DNA from 4 places in the Streptomyces sp. NPDC127097 genome. Region 4 is predicted to be linked to each of the others. Evidence: riboswitches for the same ligand, from Rfam matches in the RefSeq annotation. Region 4 holds a riboswitch; each other region holds the start of a gene.

Region 1 (3,819 bases), on a different contig from region 4:
TCACCGGCACCCCGTCCACGCCCTCACCACGGTTGCGCTCGGAGGGGAACAGCGGGGCACCGGGTCGAGTGCGGTCGTCGTCGAACTGGCCCCGGACGTCCTTGATGAACCACCGCAGCATGCGGTCGGCGCCGTTGATCAGCGGCACCATCCACTCGCGCGGGCCCGAGCCGCGGGCGCCCTCGCCGTGACGCACATGGAGCTTGCCGAAGGGACCAGGTCCCACTTGATGTCGACCAGGTTGAGTTTGCATGCCTCGCCCGCCCTGAGTCCGACCTGCGACATCAGATTCGATGCGGTGCAGTTCCGCGCGGGGGGGGCGAACTTGCGGCAGGTCGCCATCTCGCCGCCCCAGCCGGTGAACAGCGCCTGACCTCCGGCTCGGTCGGCGGGATCCACAGGGCAGCGTCCTTGTCTCCCCGCGGGCGGTTCATCTCGTCGATCGGGCACTCGACGACCCGCCCAGTCTTCCGATGGATCTCGACCTTGTGCCGCAGTTCCAGCAATAGATATGTGAGATGTCCACCCTCGGAGAACAGCAAAAATGGCCTCTGGCCTGGGCATTTGACTTGATCACTAGAATCGGGTCCCATTCTAACTGGACGTACATCCTGTACATTTTTTACAGAGAGAGGAGCAGGCCCATGCTGCGACCGATGGCCCGCTATGTCCTTCCCGAGTTCACCGAGCGCACGTCCCAGGGGACGCGCACCATGGACCCGTATTCCAAGCTGCTCAGTGAGCGCATCATCTTCCTGGGCACCCCGGTCGACGACGCCTCCGCCAACGATGTGATGGCGCAGTTCATCCACCTCGAACACGCCGCGCCCGAACAGGACATCGCGCTCTACATCAACTCCCCCGGCGGCTCGTTCACGGCGATGACCGCCATCTACGACACGATGCGCTTCGTGTCGTGCGATGTGCAGACCATCTGCCTGGGGCAGGCCGCCTCCGCCGCCGCGGTACTGCTGGCCGCCGGCACCCCCGGAAAGCGGCTGGCCCTGCCCGGCGCCCGGATCCTGATCCACCAGCCGTCGTTCCACGAGCCCGTCCAGGGCCAGGCCACCGATCTCCAGATCGAGGCCGAGGAGTTGCTGCGCACCCGCGACATGCTGGAGCGGATGCTGGCGGAGCACACCGGACAGCCCCGGGAACGGATCGCCGCCGATATCGAGCGCGACAAGATCTTCGACGCCGAAGCCGCCCAGGAATACGGCCTGATCGACGGGCTCACCCGTCAGCGCAAGCAGTCCGTCCCCCAACTCGGCGCACGGTGAGCCCGGATGCCGCTGCCGGAACTGCCGCCGCTGCCCGCCCTGACGCGCGCCGAGGGTGAGCTGATCGACCGTTACCTGGAGGTGCTCGACCTGCTGGGCAGGATCAACCCGGCCCGGGGCGGCGACACCTACACCGGACTGCGGGCCGCCCAGGCGCTGGTCGGCAAGGCCGCCGGACTGCGCGACGCGCTGACGCTGATGCACGACCGGGGTGAGAGCGAACTGCACCGCGAGACCTTGACCCGGGCGCTCCGGGTGCTGGAGGGCGAGCGCCGGGCCGGGCTCGTGACGATGCCGCCGGCCACGGAGAGTTGACGCGACACGCACACGGGGCTGCGCATACGGCGTAGCGTCCGGGCCCGATGTGAGGAGGCGACGAATTGCGCGGGGAAACGCAATTCCTTGGACCTCTGATGTTTCGCCCCTGGTCCAGGGGGTGCGGCGCCCCGCGCCATGGCACTTGAGGGAACAAAAGTAACCATTCAGGCGAAGTGTGACGCATGTCACATACGGCATTTTCAGCTCGGAATTCTGGTGGCGGGTGCGTGACGATCCCTTCGACGGCAAGACCCCGCCACAGCGACGGGGCGGTCCGGACGGGCGCCTAATCCCGCCGCCGTACCGGATGTCAGGTCGACGTTGTGGACCGGCGGGAGCGGAGGACCCGAGCAGGACGGGGTCCCGGCCTCAGGGCCGAGACTCCTTGGGGTGAAGCCGTACGCACGGCCGGGCATCTTCGCCTGCCCGAACCCGACAGGTCTTCCTTCGCAGGCGGCTGACGAAGGGTTTGCGCATGACTGTGCGCATGCAGACGCCAAATCTGCTGGCGCGTGCCGGCACCGTCACCGCTCTGACGCTGGTCACCCTGGGCGGGACGACCGTCGCCCCAGGAGAGGCCGGGAACGCCGAAGCCGCCTCCGTGTCCGCCTACGCGCTGCGGATCGCGGCCTCCAAGAGCGGCGCGCCCTACCAGTACGGCGCCCAAGGGCCGTACCGCTTCGACTGTTCGGGGCTGACGATGTACTCGTTCAAGCGCGCCGGGCGGGCCCTGCCCCGTACCGCCGCCGCGCAGTACGTCCGCACCCGGCATCTCCCGGCCTCCCTGCGCAGACGCGGTGACCTGGTCTTCTTCCGTTCCGCACGCGGCATTTACCACGTCGGCATCTATGCCGGCCGGGGCCGGATGTGGCATGCCCCCAAGGCCGGAAGCGTGGTGCGGCTGGAACGGATCTGGAGCGGCGCGGTGTCCTACGGACGGGTGGGCTGACCGGCATTTCGTCTCACATGTGATCAATTGTCGGTGGGATTGGCCCACTTGGCCGGTGGAGACGACGGACCGCACCCATCCGCGGATCACCAGGGCGCTGCGGTGGGCGCCGAGGTGCTGATCGTGCCGTACGGCGGCCGCGGTTGACCGCGTGCCGGGGGCCGCCGTTCAGGTCAGCACGACCTCGACGAGCAGGATGCCACCCAGTGTGGTGAGCAGCATTCCGGTGACGGCTTCCAGGGCGCGGGTGACCCGGGGGCGGCGCAGCCAGCTGCCCAGGCGGTCGACCAGCAGCGCGACGGCGGGGAACCACACCAGCGCCAGCGCGACGACCATGGTCGCGAGCAGCAGCGTGCGGGGCAGCGCGGGCTCGCCGGCCGGGACGAACTGCGGGAGCAGACTGAGGAAGAGGACCGGGGCCTTGGGGTTGAGGGCATTGGTCAGGAAGCCCTGGCGCAGGCTCCGTGCGGTGCCCAGGAGCGCGGGCGGGTGATCGGCCTGGGGCGCGGACGGGCCGGTCGCGGCGTCCTCGGGCGCCTTCCGGTGCTGGACGACCGCGAGCAGCGCGCCGACCCCCAGGTACAACAGATAGAGCCCGCCGAGGAGTTGGACGGCGCCGAACAGCGCGGGCACGGCGACCAGCACGGCCGCGAGCCCGGCGACCGCCAGTGCGGTGTGCACCAGCAGCCCGCCCGCCACTCCGACCGCGGCCGCCACCCCCGCCCGGCGCGAGTCGAGCGCGTGGCGCACCACGACCGCGAAGTCCGCGCCCGGCATGGCGACCATGCCCGCGGCGACTCCGGTGAAGGCGATCAGCTGTCCGTCCATGGGAGCAGTTTCGCTGGTCAGAGCCTTTAATGGGGAGTGGCAATGTTCTTGGGGAGCCTAAAGAGGTTCTTATGTACGACCCCACGCGGCTGGCCGCCCTGGTGGCGGTGGCGGAGGCCGGTTCGATCAGCAGAGCCGCCGACCGGCTGGGCTACACCGCGCCCGCGCTCTCCCAGCAGCTCGCCAAGCTGGAGCGGGAGGCGGGGACCGCGCTGCTGGTGCGCCACCACCGCGGGGCACGGCTGACGGCGGCCGGTGAGCTGCTGCTCGTACGGGCCCGGCGGGTGCTCGACGAGCTGGATCAGGCGCGGCACGAGCTGTCCCGGCTGACGGGGCTTTCCGGCGGCGTGCTGCGGGTCGGCACGTTCATGACCGCCGGGACGCATCTGCTGCCGCCCGCGCTCAGCGCGTTCCGGCGGGCGCACCCCGATGTGGAGCTGAGCG
Region 2 (3,819 bases), on a different contig from region 4:
GGGGGAGGCCGATCTGATCCATGAGTTCGCGTTCCCGCTGCCCATCTACGCGATCTGCGATCTGCTGGGGGTGCCGCGCGAGGACCAGGACGACTTCCGGGACTGGGCGGGCATGATGCTGCGACACACGAAAGCAGGGCACGGCGGCGGACCGCGCGGCGGCGTCGCGAAGTCGGTGAAGAAGATGCGCGGCTATCTCGCCGAGCTGATCCACCGCAAGCGGGCGTCGCTGGGCGACACCGCCGAGGCGGACGAGGATCTGATCTCCGCCCTGATCAGGGCCTCCGACCACGGGGAGCAGCTGACCGAGAACGAGGCCGCCGCGATGGCCTTCATCCTGCTCTTCGCGGGCTTCGAGACCACCGTCAACCTCATCGGCAACGGCCTCTACGCGCTGCTGCGCCACCCCGCCCAGCGGGAGCTGCTCCAGAAGTCGATCGCGGCGGGCGACACCGGGCTGCTCGCCACCGGCATCGAGGAACTGCTCCGTTACGACGGCCCCGTGGAGCTGGCGACCTGGCGGTTCGCGACCCAGGAGCTGACGCTCGGCGGGCAGCGGATCGCCGAGGGGGACCCGGTCCTGGTGGTGCTGGCCGCCGCCGACCGCGACCCGGCGCGCTTCGACGAGCCGGATGTGCTCGATCTGACCCGGCGTGACAACCAGCATCTGGGATACGGGCACGGCATCCACTACTGCCTGGGGGCGCCGCTCGCCCGGCTCGAAGGACAGACCGCGCTGGCGACCCTGCTGACCCGGCTCCCGGACATCCGGCTTGCGGCGGAACCGGATGATTTGCGCTGGCGCGGCGGACTCATCATGCGCGGACTGCGTTCACTTCCGGTGGAGTTCACTCCGGATCGGCCCTGACCAGCAACAAGGCCATATGTGACACAGAGTCAACCGCGTGACCATTACGTGATCTCCGATACATCGACTTGTGACTACCCGTGACCCCGACTACCTTTCGACCGGACGATCGACAGGCTTCACTCGATCGGTCGAAGCGGTGATGTGGGGGACCGGTGTAACGGTGCCGCTCGCGTGCGTCGGCCGGCCGGAGCCCGTCGAGCAGCTCGACGAGCTCGTCGAACAACTCAACCGCCGCGCGAAAGGCATCCGCATGCGTTCCGGGAACGGCCGACATCGTCGCCCCCGTCAGGCACCGGCCATCTTTGTCACGGCGGGAGTGACCGGCGCCGGCTTCGCCCTCCCCCTCCTCGGGGCGAGCGGCGCTCACGCCGCCGACACCGCGACCTGGGACAAGGTCGCCCAGTGCGAGAGCGCTGGGGTGTGGAGCGCCGCCTCGGGCAACGGCTACTACGGCGGCCTCCAGCTGACCCAGGAGATGTGGGACAACTACGGCGGCTCGGCCTACGCCTCGCGACCCGACTACGCCAGTCGCTCCCAGCAGATCGCCGTGGCCCAGTCGATCCTCGACGACCGCGGGCCGGACGCCTGGCCCAGCTGTGCGGTGAACGCGGGGCTGACCGGCGACGGCGAGGCCCCGGAGGTCGACCCGGGCAGCACCAGCACCCCCGCGCCCGACCCGTCGGACTCCCAGGGCGGCCTCGACCCCTGGGACACCCCTGGTTCGTCCCGCTCCCACGACGGTGGGGACTCCTCCTCCGGGCAGGACGACGCGCCGCACGACGAGCACGGCGAGCAGCCGGACCGGCAGCCGTCCGACGCGACGCCCTCGCCCGACGCCTCCGGCTCCGGCGAGCCCGGCGACGCGTCCACGAGCCCGGAGCCGTCCGACCCGGCGACGCCCGGCGACCGGGGCGACGACCCGTCGCGGTCCGCCGACCCGTCCGACGACGACCCGTCCGGCAGCCCCTCCACGGACCCGTCCGGGGACGGCAGCCGTACGGACAGCACCGGCACGCCGCACAAGGTGCCCAGCAAGGGCAAGCACCGCCGCGAGGCGGGCGACGAGGGTGCCGGGGACGGCGGCGACGGCAGGTCCGGCGGCCGGCACGCCTCGCGCGGCGGCGACGCGCACCGTACGGGCCCGGCGGCCGGCGGCGACTACACGGTGCGCCCGGGTGACAGCCTGTCAGCCATCGCCGCGGCCCACCGGCTGCCCGGCGGCTGGCCCGCGCTCTACGACCGCAACGAGGGCGTCATCGGGTCCGACGCGGACCTGATCCAGCCCGGTCAGCAGCTCGATCTCGGGCGGAACGCGGGGTAATTCGCCGCCCTTCGCCCTGTTTTGGGAAAGTGAGACAAGGGTCTCGTTGACTCCTGTGGGGCCCGGTGTGCTCAAGACCGGCATACCGGGCCTCACCTGCGAATACGTAACCAACCCGTGATCAAAAACGGTCAACTTGGTTCAGATGGTGGGGTTTGAACCCCAGGGGCATTACTGCTTAACGTCAGGATCGCTCGCCAAAGCGAGCCCCTCGATCACACGCCGAATCCTGCCGGTGGTCGAAGGCACTTGACGCGCAAGCGCCGAAGGCAGGAGCGGGGGACCCAAGGTAAGTGCCGGCCCCGCCCGTGAAAACGGGTCAACCGGCTTGGGGTGAAGCCAGGTGCGCATGCGCGCCGGGCCGGGCGACTCATCAGCCCGAACCCGACAGCTCACCTCGTAGGCGTCGGTGAGGAAACGAACGAACCATGCTGATCTTCAAGGGCAAGCACCGTCGTCCCTCCAAGGCCGTCCGCGTCGCCACCCTCGCCGGTGTCGCCGGTGCCGCCGTGGCCGTCCCGATGATGGGTGCCACCTCCGCCTCCGCCGCCTCCGTCGCCACCTGGGACAAGGTCGCCCAGTGCGAGTCCGGCGGCAACTGGTCGATCAACACCGGTAACGGCTACTACGGTGGCCTCCAGTTCTCCAACTCCAGCTGGGCCGCTGCCGGTGGCACCAAGTTCGCGCCGCGCGCCGACCTGGCCAGCAAGGCCCAGCAGATCCAGGCCGCCGAGAAGCTCCTCGCCATCCAGGGCCCGGGCGCCTGGTCCTGCGCCGGTGCGGGCAACCTGACCGCCGGTGGTCCGTCCCCCGACGTCGACACCTCCGCGCAGACCAAGTCCGCGCCGAAGCAGGAGTCCGCCAAGCCGGAGGTCAAGAAGGCCCCGTCCGAGGACCGTGCCTCGCGCTCCGCCGAGCGCAAGTCCACCGGCCACGGCAACTACACCGTCAAGGCGGGCGACACCCTCGCCAAGATCGCCAAGGCCCACGGCACCGACTGGAAGTCCGTCTACAAGGCCAACAAGTCGGTCATCGGCGGCAACCCGAACCTGATCATCCCGGGCCAGCAGCTCAACGTCTGAGCCGGAGCTCACCGGGGCTCCTGAGGGCCCGAGCGGCGGGCCCCTTCCTCCGTGAGACCGCCCCGTCATGGCGCGCCCTTCCCCCCAGCGCGCCGTGGCGGGGCTTCTCATGTTCCCGGGCCGTGTCCGAGGCGCCCCGGCCGGCGGCAGGCCGCTGACCGGCGCTGTTCCGCGACTTTCCCCGTTCGGCGAACAATGTGCCAAACGTCCCGGCAACTGGGCCTTTGGGCAGGTTTTCGGGGGCGTTCCGTCCCACGGAGCGGGCCAAGGGCAGGCGGACGAGCCCGGGGCCGTTAGGCTCATGCGCAGAACGCCAGACACCCACGAAGGAGACAACGTGCCGTCGATCGACGTCGTCGTAGCCCGCGAAATTCTCGACTCGCGAGGTAATCCCACGGTCGAGGTCGAGGTCGGCCTCGACGACGGCAGCACCGGCCGTGCCGCCGTCCCGTCCGGCGCCTCCACCGGCGCCTTCGAGGCCATCGAGCTCCGTGACGGCGACCCGAACCGCTACCTCGGCAAGGGCGTCGAGAAGGCCGTGCTGG
Region 3 (3,819 bases), on a different contig from region 4:
CGGCGCCGGCGCCGCCCCTCGGGCTGGGCGAGATGGCGAGCCGGCCGGACCGGCCGGACGAGACGTTCTTCCCGGCCGGGGCCCTGCTGCTCTTCTTCACCGACGGGGTGACCGGCGCCCGGGACCTCCTCGGCCGCTGCTACAACCCGTCGGGCACACTGCGCGGCTGCCGCTTCCCCGGCCCGGACGTCCTCGTGGACACCCTCGTCGAGGAGGTGGCACGGCATACGGGCGGCGCGTCGGCCGACGACATGGCGCTGCTGGCGGTGCAGCGGCCCATGGGGGCGTAGGTGGTGGCCCGTAGGGGGTTCGGTGGGCGGGGGCTTCATGGGGGTGGGGCCCGTGTAGGGGGACGGGCGGGCGTACGGGGTGCCGTACGGGAGCCGGGCCGTCCCCCGACCCCGCTCAGTGCCCCGGGCCGCCCCGTGCGCCGGAGAGGCTGTGCAGGCTCTGGCCGTGCGGGCCGGTGAGCGCGACCGGGCGTCCGTCGAGCGCGAGGGTCAGGTGCAGGGCGTCGTCCGGGCGGGGCGCGTGGGGTGCGGCGTCGGTGATCCACGGCAGCACGGAGTAGTGCTCGTTGGAGATCCAGTGGCCGCCGCCGGGCCGCCCGTCGAGCAGCGACCGTACGAGACGCGCGAACTCCGCGCGGCGGGCCGGCGGGAGATAGGCCAGCACGGCGCTGTGGAAGATGACCAGCGTCGCCTCGGGCGGTGCCTCGGCGGCGAGCGCGGGCAGCTCGTCGATCAGGTCGCCGCGCACCATCCGTGGCCGCGGCGCCGGCCGCACCGCGTCGACGGCCGCGGCCAGCCGTGCCGCACGCTCCCCGTCGCCCGGCCATACGAGCGCCTGGAGCCAGCGCAGATCGTCCGGTTCGCCGGCCGGGTCGAGCGGGTCCAGGTCGATGCCGGCCCGCCAGACGATCCGCGGCAGCCGTTCGGGCAGCTCGTCGGCCGCCCCGCCCGTACGGCAGGTGAACACCAGCGGGCTCTCCGGTGCACCCAGCTCGGCCCGGCGGCGCGGCCCGTCCCCGCCTTCGGCCTCGTACCGGTAGCGATAGCGGTCGGGGTGCAGACACAGCCCCGCGGACGCGCCGGCCTCCAGCAGCGCCAGCGGCTGCGGCAGACGGGCGAGCAGCGGCAGCAGGGTGGCGCAGCGGGCCGGTTCGTTGGTCTGGGTGGCGCGCTGCATGATCACCGCGCGCACCTCGTCCCAGTGCCGGATCGTCCACTCGCGCCAGCGCCCGTACGCGGCCGCACCGCGCGGGCCCGTCTCGGCGTGCGGGCCGTCGAGATAGCGGACGGCGGCGAGCAGGAGGTTCGGCTGCTGTTTGTTGCCGGCGGGCAGCGAGCCGGACAGCAGATCGCAGAACTCCGCGTCCTGGCTGATCCGCGCGGTCAGCTCCTCGTGCGCGTCCGACCGGCCGCGCGCCTCCCGCCAGGAGAACTCCCCGTACCGCTCCGCCACTCCCCACGCGTGACCGGCGGCCCGTCCGGCGTTCCCGGTGTTCCCGACGTTGACGACCATGATCCGACGTTACTGCTCTCACCCTCCGTGACCGAGGGGCACCCCTGCGCATAACGACTGGCACACAATCCGCGCGAGATCGTTTAGGGCTGGCGGGCCAACTCGCCCGGGTTGCTGCACTGCTGGCCGAAAAGGCCGCGCGGCAGCTCGTGCGGAGCGCATACGGATTCGTGGGAACGCTTGGAATTCGGCCGCCGTCTCTATTACTGTCCGATAACGCAGCGCGGTCGTCCCAGCCGCCGCCCGAGGCGGCACCGCGCGCCGACGCCGAATCCCGCACGCGCTTTTCACGCACCCCCAAGCACTTCGAACTGCACCAAGGGAACCGGGGAACCACTTCCTTGGGGTGAATCGGACGCCCTCCGCCAGTGGGCGTCCGTAGGAGACCTTCCTGCTCCGAACCCGTCAGCTAACCCGGTAGGCGAGAAGGAAGGAAAGGAGTGCGCCCCCGTGGCGTCCAACAGGTCTACCCCTGAGGACCCGTTCGCCTACGAGCTCGATGACCGAGGTGCCTTCCCCGGCCCCGGTGTCGATGACGGCGACGGACCGTGGGAGGAATGGAATCCCACCGAGGAATCCACCCGTGCCGTTCGAGGCAAGCACCGCGTCGCCAAGCAGCGCGGCGGCGGATTCGCCCGCAGCGGCACCGTCCTGGGTGTCGGTGTCATCGCGGCGGTCGGCGCGAGCGGCATGGCCTCGGCCGAGGGCCGTCCGCCGGTGCCGATCTCGATGCCCGACGTCGGCGGCCTGGCCGACGACCTCTCCGAGAAGCTGCCGGACGCCAAGGAGCTTCCCGGCATCGGCGAGCTGATATCCGACGACGACTCCGCGGCCACCGACGCCGCCTCGGCTCCCGACAGCGGCGCGGTCACCGCCGCCACGGGCGCGGACACGGGTAACGCCGCGGGCGCCGGTGAGGCGCTGCGCAGCCGCATCCTCCAGCAGGCCGACGCGCAGCAGGGCTCCGCCGAGCAGGAGGCCCGCGAGGCCGCCGAAAAGGCCGCCGTCCAGCAGGCCGCCACGGAAGCCGCCGCCCACCAGAAGTCGGCCGAAAAAGCCGCAGCAGCCAAGAAGGCGGCCGAGATGGAGGCCAAGCGCAAGGCGGAGGAAGCGGCCCGGCGGAAGGCGGAGGCCGAACGCCTCGCCGAACTGGCGAAGAGCTTCATCGCCCCCGTGTCCTCCTACACGCTCACCGCCAGTTTCGGCCAGGCCGGTGACCGCTGGGCCGCCGACCACACCGGACAGGACTTCGCCGCGCCGACCGGCACCCCCGTCAAGGCGGTGCACTCCGGCACCATCACCCAGGCCGGCTGGGCCGGCTCGTACGGCTACCGCATCGTCCTCACCCTCGACGACGGCACCGAGCTCTGGTTCTGCCACCTCTCCTCGATGGTGAAGACCTCCGGCAAGGTCAGCACCGGCGACGTCATCGGCCGCGTCGGCGCCACCGGCAACGTCACCGGCCCCCACCTCCACCTGGAGGTACGCCCCGGCGCCGGCGACCCGATCGACCCGATGCCGTGGCTCCGCGACCACGGGCTCAACGTGTGACCGAGGGCGTCGAGGGCGTCGGGGGCGTGGAGGGCATTGCGGGCACCGAGGGCATCAAAGCCTGAAGCAGACCCACACGCACACCCACCCCCACCCCCACCCCCACACCCTCAACCCGTAAGGGCCCGAGGGCAGTTGTCGTCCCGGGGGAAGAGGAAGGAATAACTCCTCTTCCCCCGGCGCTGCAACGACGTATGACCGCGACACACAGCACCACCCCAGGCGCCCGCAGCACCCGCAAGCCCCTCGGCTCGCTCTCCGTCTCCCCGCTGTCCCTCGGGGGCAATGTCTTCGGCTGGACGGCCGACGAAGCCGAGTCCTTCGCCGTGCTCGACGCGTATGTGGCGGGCGGTGGCAATTTCATCGACACCGCCGACGCCTACTCGCACTGGGTCCCCGGCAACGAGGGCGGCGAATCCGAGACCGTCATCGGCAACTGGCTGGCCTCCCGCGGCAACCGCTCCGAGGTCGTCATCGCCACCAAGGTCGGCGCCCTCCCCGGCTACAAGGGCCTGTCCCCCGCCACCATCAAGTCCGCGGTCGACGCCTCCCTGACCCGTCTGCGCACCGACTACATCGACCTCTACTACACCCACTACGACGATGAGTCGGTCGAGGTCCCGGAGTTCCTCACCGCCCTCGACGACCTCGTCCGGGCCGGCAAGGTCCGCGAGATCGCCGCCTCCAACATCTCGGCACAGCGCCTGGAGGAGTCCCTGGCCTGCTCCGCCCGTGAGGGCCTGG
Region 4 (3,819 bases):
CACCTCTCGGCGGGGCGGCCGACGGAACGCCGGTGGGAGACCGGCGAGGCGGGGAGTCGGCCGCCTGAGGGAGGACGCTAAGCCTGGGTGTCGCGGCAGTGAGTCCCCTTGCCCGGCATTGTTCGCTTTCGACCGCGGCGGGTACGCGCGTGACCGCGGCGCCATGGCCGTACGGCCGGGACCGGCCTGGCCTGACCGAAGCGGCGATAGTGGGCGCCCTGCCCGAAGGGCCGTGCTATACGGCGGCTACGATCCAGCACTATGGACGTAGTAACCAATATCTTCGTCGGCCTGCACATCATCGGCATCGCCTCCCTGCTGGGCGGCTTTCTGACCCAGATGAAGGCGATGAGCGCGGGCACCGCCCGCTTCGTGCCGGCCATGCTGCACGGCGCACTGACGATGCTGGTCACCGGCATCGTGCTGGTCGGCCTCAACCAGGCCCAGGACCACCCGCTCAACAACATCAAGCTCGGCATCAAGATGGCCGTCCTGGTGGTGATCCTGGCGCTGGTCTACGTCAAGCGGGACGACGAGACGGTCGACAAGGCGCTCTTCGGCGCGGTCGGCGGCCTGACGGTGGCCAACATCTTCATCGCGGTGCTCTGGACCTGACGAGCGCCCCACTACGGCACACCGCGCGGTCCTCGCCTCCATATCCGGAGACGACGGCCGCGCGGTGGCGTGTGGGGGGTGACCGTGGGGGGTGGTCTGGTGGGGGAGCGGGGCGGGCTCAGCCCGGACGGACGCTTCCGTATATCGGCATGTAGTAGATCGACTCCTCCCGGACGTTGGCGCCCGGCTTCGGAGCGTGCACCATCTTCCCGTCGCCCAGGTACAAGCCGACGTGGCTGATGTCGTCATAGAAGAAGACCAGGTCGCCGGGCTGAAGATCCTTGGTGGCCACCCGCTGGCCCACCTTGACCTGGTCCCAGGTCGTCCGCGGCAGATCGACACCCGCCGCCTTCCATGCCGCCTGGGTCAGCCCCGAGCAGTCGTAGGAAGTGGGCCCGGTCGCGCCCCAGACGTACGGCTTGCCTATCTGGGCGCGGGCGAAGGCGAGCGCCTTGGCGCCCTTGCTGGTGGCCGAGTCGCCCGTGGAGCCGCCCGTGGAGCCACCGCCGGTGGAGCCCCCGGTCGAGCCGTCGCCGTCCTGCTGCCGCTGGCGCTCCCGCTCCTGCTGCTTGCGCGCCTCCTCCGCGGCCCGGCGCTTGGCCGCCGCCTCCTTCTGGCGCTCCAGCTCGGCCAGCCGCGCCTTCTCCTGGGCGGTCAGCCGGGACAGCAGCTGCCGGGCCTCGGCCAGCTTGCCCTGGACGGAGCTCATGGACTCCTTGAGGGATGCCTGCGACGCCTGCAACCGCTCCAGGCTGCGGGTCGCCTCGGCGCGCTGCTTGGTGGCCGCCGCCTGCTGCTCCTGGTAGTCGGTGACGGCCTGCTTCTGCCGGCCGGTCAGCCGCTCCATGAGGTGGTTGCGGTCGACGAACTGCTGCGGGTCCTTGGCGAGCATCAGCTGCGCCGTCGGGTTCATGCCGCCGGTCCGGTACTGCGCCGAGGCGAAGGTGCCCAGCAGGCGCCGGGACTCGTTCATCTTCTCGGCGCGCTTGGCGGAGGCGTCGAGCAGGCGGTCCACGGTGTGGCGCTGGGTCTCGGCGCGCTCCTTGGCGGCGTTGTATTTCTGGGTGGCCACCTCGGCCTGGTGGTAGAGGTCGTCGACCTTCTGTTGGACCTCTTCGACGGTGGGCTTGGGCGCCCTGGGGGCCGCGTCGGCGGACTGCGAGAGCAGGGTGACCGAGGCGAGGGCGGCAGTGGTGAGACCGGCCGCTGTACGGCGCCCGGTGGGTGAGGCGAGAACGCTGGTGCGCGGCTTGCGATGCGACGCCAAGACCGGCAACTCCTTCCGTGGACCGCCTACCGGGTTAGCTGTCGGGTTCGGGCGGTGTCGCTGACGGAAGGCTTGCCCTACGGTCCGGACGTCCACTGGCGACGGCCGTACGGATCGATTCACCCCGGTGGTGCTGGTGGGTCCCCGGCTCCGGGTGCCTGAGGGCAGGGCCGGACTCGGCGTCGGCGGCCCGTGCGAACCTGTCGTCCGCGGGGAGGCGGGCTGCCTGAGCGAGGACGTTAGCCAACTCGTGTGGCTCCTGTGAAGGCTGATGTTCGATATGCCCGAAACCTTTTCGTGACCTGAACGCGATGCGGGGGTTGTTGTGGCAGATGTCGGGTTCGGGTAACCGAAGCGCCACCCGGCCGGCGCTTGGCCGCCGGCCCCCTGACCTGCCGCTGCGCCCGGGGCCGCCCGAAGACGGCCCGCAATCCGCCACTCCGCGGCGGACTGTCAGTGCGGCGGCCTAGACTCGGTGGGCGATGAGCAGCCTCTTTGACGACAGCTTCCTGGCGGACCTCGGCCACAAGGGCGAGGAGGAACACCCTCCGCCTCCCGAGGACGAGCACGGCCCGGCCCCGGAGGAGATCCCCGCCGACCTCTTCGGCGGGAGGTTCGACGCGCCCGCACCCAGGGAGTCGTATTACCGCGACGGCGCCGCCCGCCCCGCCATCGACCCGGCGACGCTGCTGGAGGGGCTCAACGACGAGCAGAAGGCCGCCGTGGTGCATACGGGCGGCCCACTGCTGATCGTCGCCGGCGCCGGCTCCGGCAAGACCCGGGTGCTCACCCACCGCATCGCGCATCTGCTCGCCGAGCGGCATGTCCACCCCGGCCAGATCCTCGCGATCACGTTCACCAACAAGGCCGCCGGTGAGATGAAGGAGCGCGTCGAGGAACTGGTCGGCCCGCGCGCGAACGCCATGTGGGTCTCCACCTTCCACAGCGCCTGCGTCCGCATCCTGCGCCGCGAGTCCAAGAAGCTGGGCTTCACCTCGTCCTTCTCGATCTACGACGCCGCCGATTCCAAGCGCCTGATGGCCCTGGTCTGCCGCGATCTGGATCTGGACCCCAAGCGCTACCCGCCCAAGTCCTTCAGCGCGAAGATCTCCAACCTCAAGAACGAGCTCATCGACGAGGAGACCTTCGCCGGGACGGCGGCCGACGGCTTCGAGAAGACCCTCGCCGAGGCGTATGCGATGTACCAGGCACGGCTGCGCGAGGCCAACGCCCTGGACTTCGACGACATCATCATGACCACGGTCAATCTGCTCCAGGCGTTCCCGGACGTCGCCGAGCACTACCGCCGCCGCTTCCGCCATGTCCTCGTCGACGAGTACCAGGACACCAACCACGCCCAGTACACCCTCGTACGCGAACTGGTCGGCCCCGCCGAAACCGCCGCCGAGCTCTGCGTCGTCGGTGACGCCGACCAGTCGATCTACGCCTTCCGCGGCGCCACGATCCGCAACATCCTCCAGTTCGAGGAGGACTACCCGGACGCGACCACGATCCTGCTGGAGCAGAACTACCGCTCCTCGCAGACGATCCTGTCCGCCGCCAACGCCGTCATCGAGCGCAACGAGAACCGCCGCCCCAAGAACCTCTGGACGGACGCCGGCGCCGGCCCCAAGATCTCCGGCTATGTCGCCGACACCGAGCACGACGAGGCCCAGTTCGTCGCCGACGAGATCGACCGGCTGACGGACGCCAAGGACGCCAGGGCCGGCGATGTCGCCGTCTTCTACCGCACCAACGCCCAGTCCCGTGTCTTCGAAGAGATCTTCATCCGGGTCGGGCTGCCCTACAAGGTCGTCGGCGGCGTGCGCTTCTACGAGCGCAAGGAGGTCCGCGATGTGCTCGCCTACCTGCGGGTGCTCAGCAACCCCGAGGACACCGTCCCGCTCCGCCGCATCCTGAACGTCCCCAAGCGCGGC

Evidence for each region. A riboswitch is a leader RNA that binds a small molecule or an ion and turns the genes downstream of it on or off. The one in region 4 is predicted to bind cyclic di-AMP.
Region 1: it holds a riboswitch for cyclic di-AMP, as region 4 does, so the genes downstream of both, ACFWJW_RS16640 (C40 family peptidase) here and ACFWJW_RS00220 (NlpC/P60 family protein) in region 4, are expected to answer to the same signal.
Region 2: it holds a riboswitch for cyclic di-AMP, as region 4 does, so the genes downstream of both, ACFWJW_RS33655 (transglycosylase family protein) here and ACFWJW_RS00220 (NlpC/P60 family protein) in region 4, are expected to answer to the same signal.
Region 3: it holds a riboswitch for cyclic di-AMP, as region 4 does, so the genes downstream of both, ACFWJW_RS28150 (M23 family metallopeptidase) here and ACFWJW_RS00220 (NlpC/P60 family protein) in region 4, are expected to answer to the same signal.

The regions. Positions count from the first base shown of each region.
Region 1 covers NZ_JBHXFI010000018.1:95,282-99,100, reverse strand. The annotation lists gene ACFWJW_RS16650 (ATP-dependent Clp protease proteolytic subunit) at 645-1,280, shown strand; gene ACFWJW_RS16645 (hypothetical protein) at 1,287-1,595, shown strand; cyclic di-AMP (ydaO/yuaA leader) riboswitch at 1,872-2,069, shown strand; gene ACFWJW_RS16640 (C40 family peptidase) at 2,074-2,547, shown strand; gene ACFWJW_RS16635 (LysE family translocator) at 2,716-3,375, opposite strand; gene ACFWJW_RS16630 (LysR family transcriptional regulator) at 3,447-3,819, shown strand, end outside.
Region 2 covers NZ_JBHXFI010000071.1:17,102-20,920, reverse strand. The annotation lists gene ACFWJW_RS33665 (cytochrome P450) at 1-868, shown strand, start outside; gene ACFWJW_RS33660 (transglycosylase family protein) at 1,032-2,192, shown strand; cyclic di-AMP (ydaO/yuaA leader) riboswitch at 2,403-2,613, shown strand; gene ACFWJW_RS33655 (transglycosylase family protein) at 2,621-3,274, shown strand; gene eno (phosphopyruvate hydratase) at 3,612-3,819, shown strand, end outside.
Region 3 covers NZ_JBHXFI010000046.1:23,897-27,715, reverse strand. The annotation lists gene ACFWJW_RS28160 (PP2C family protein-serine/threonine phosphatase) at 1-290, shown strand, start outside; gene ACFWJW_RS28155 (DUF2332 family protein) at 406-1,524, opposite strand; cyclic di-AMP (ydaO/yuaA leader) riboswitch at 1,809-1,963, shown strand; gene ACFWJW_RS28150 (M23 family metallopeptidase) at 1,975-3,075, shown strand; gene ACFWJW_RS28145 (aldo/keto reductase) at 3,270-3,819, shown strand, end outside.
Region 4 covers NZ_JBHXFI010000001.1:55,904-59,722, forward strand. The annotation lists gene ACFWJW_RS00215 (hypothetical protein) at 262-615, shown strand; gene ACFWJW_RS00220 (NlpC/P60 family protein) at 734-1,882, opposite strand; cyclic di-AMP (ydaO/yuaA leader) riboswitch at 1,890-2,074, opposite strand; gene pcrA (DNA helicase PcrA) at 2,365-3,819, shown strand, end outside.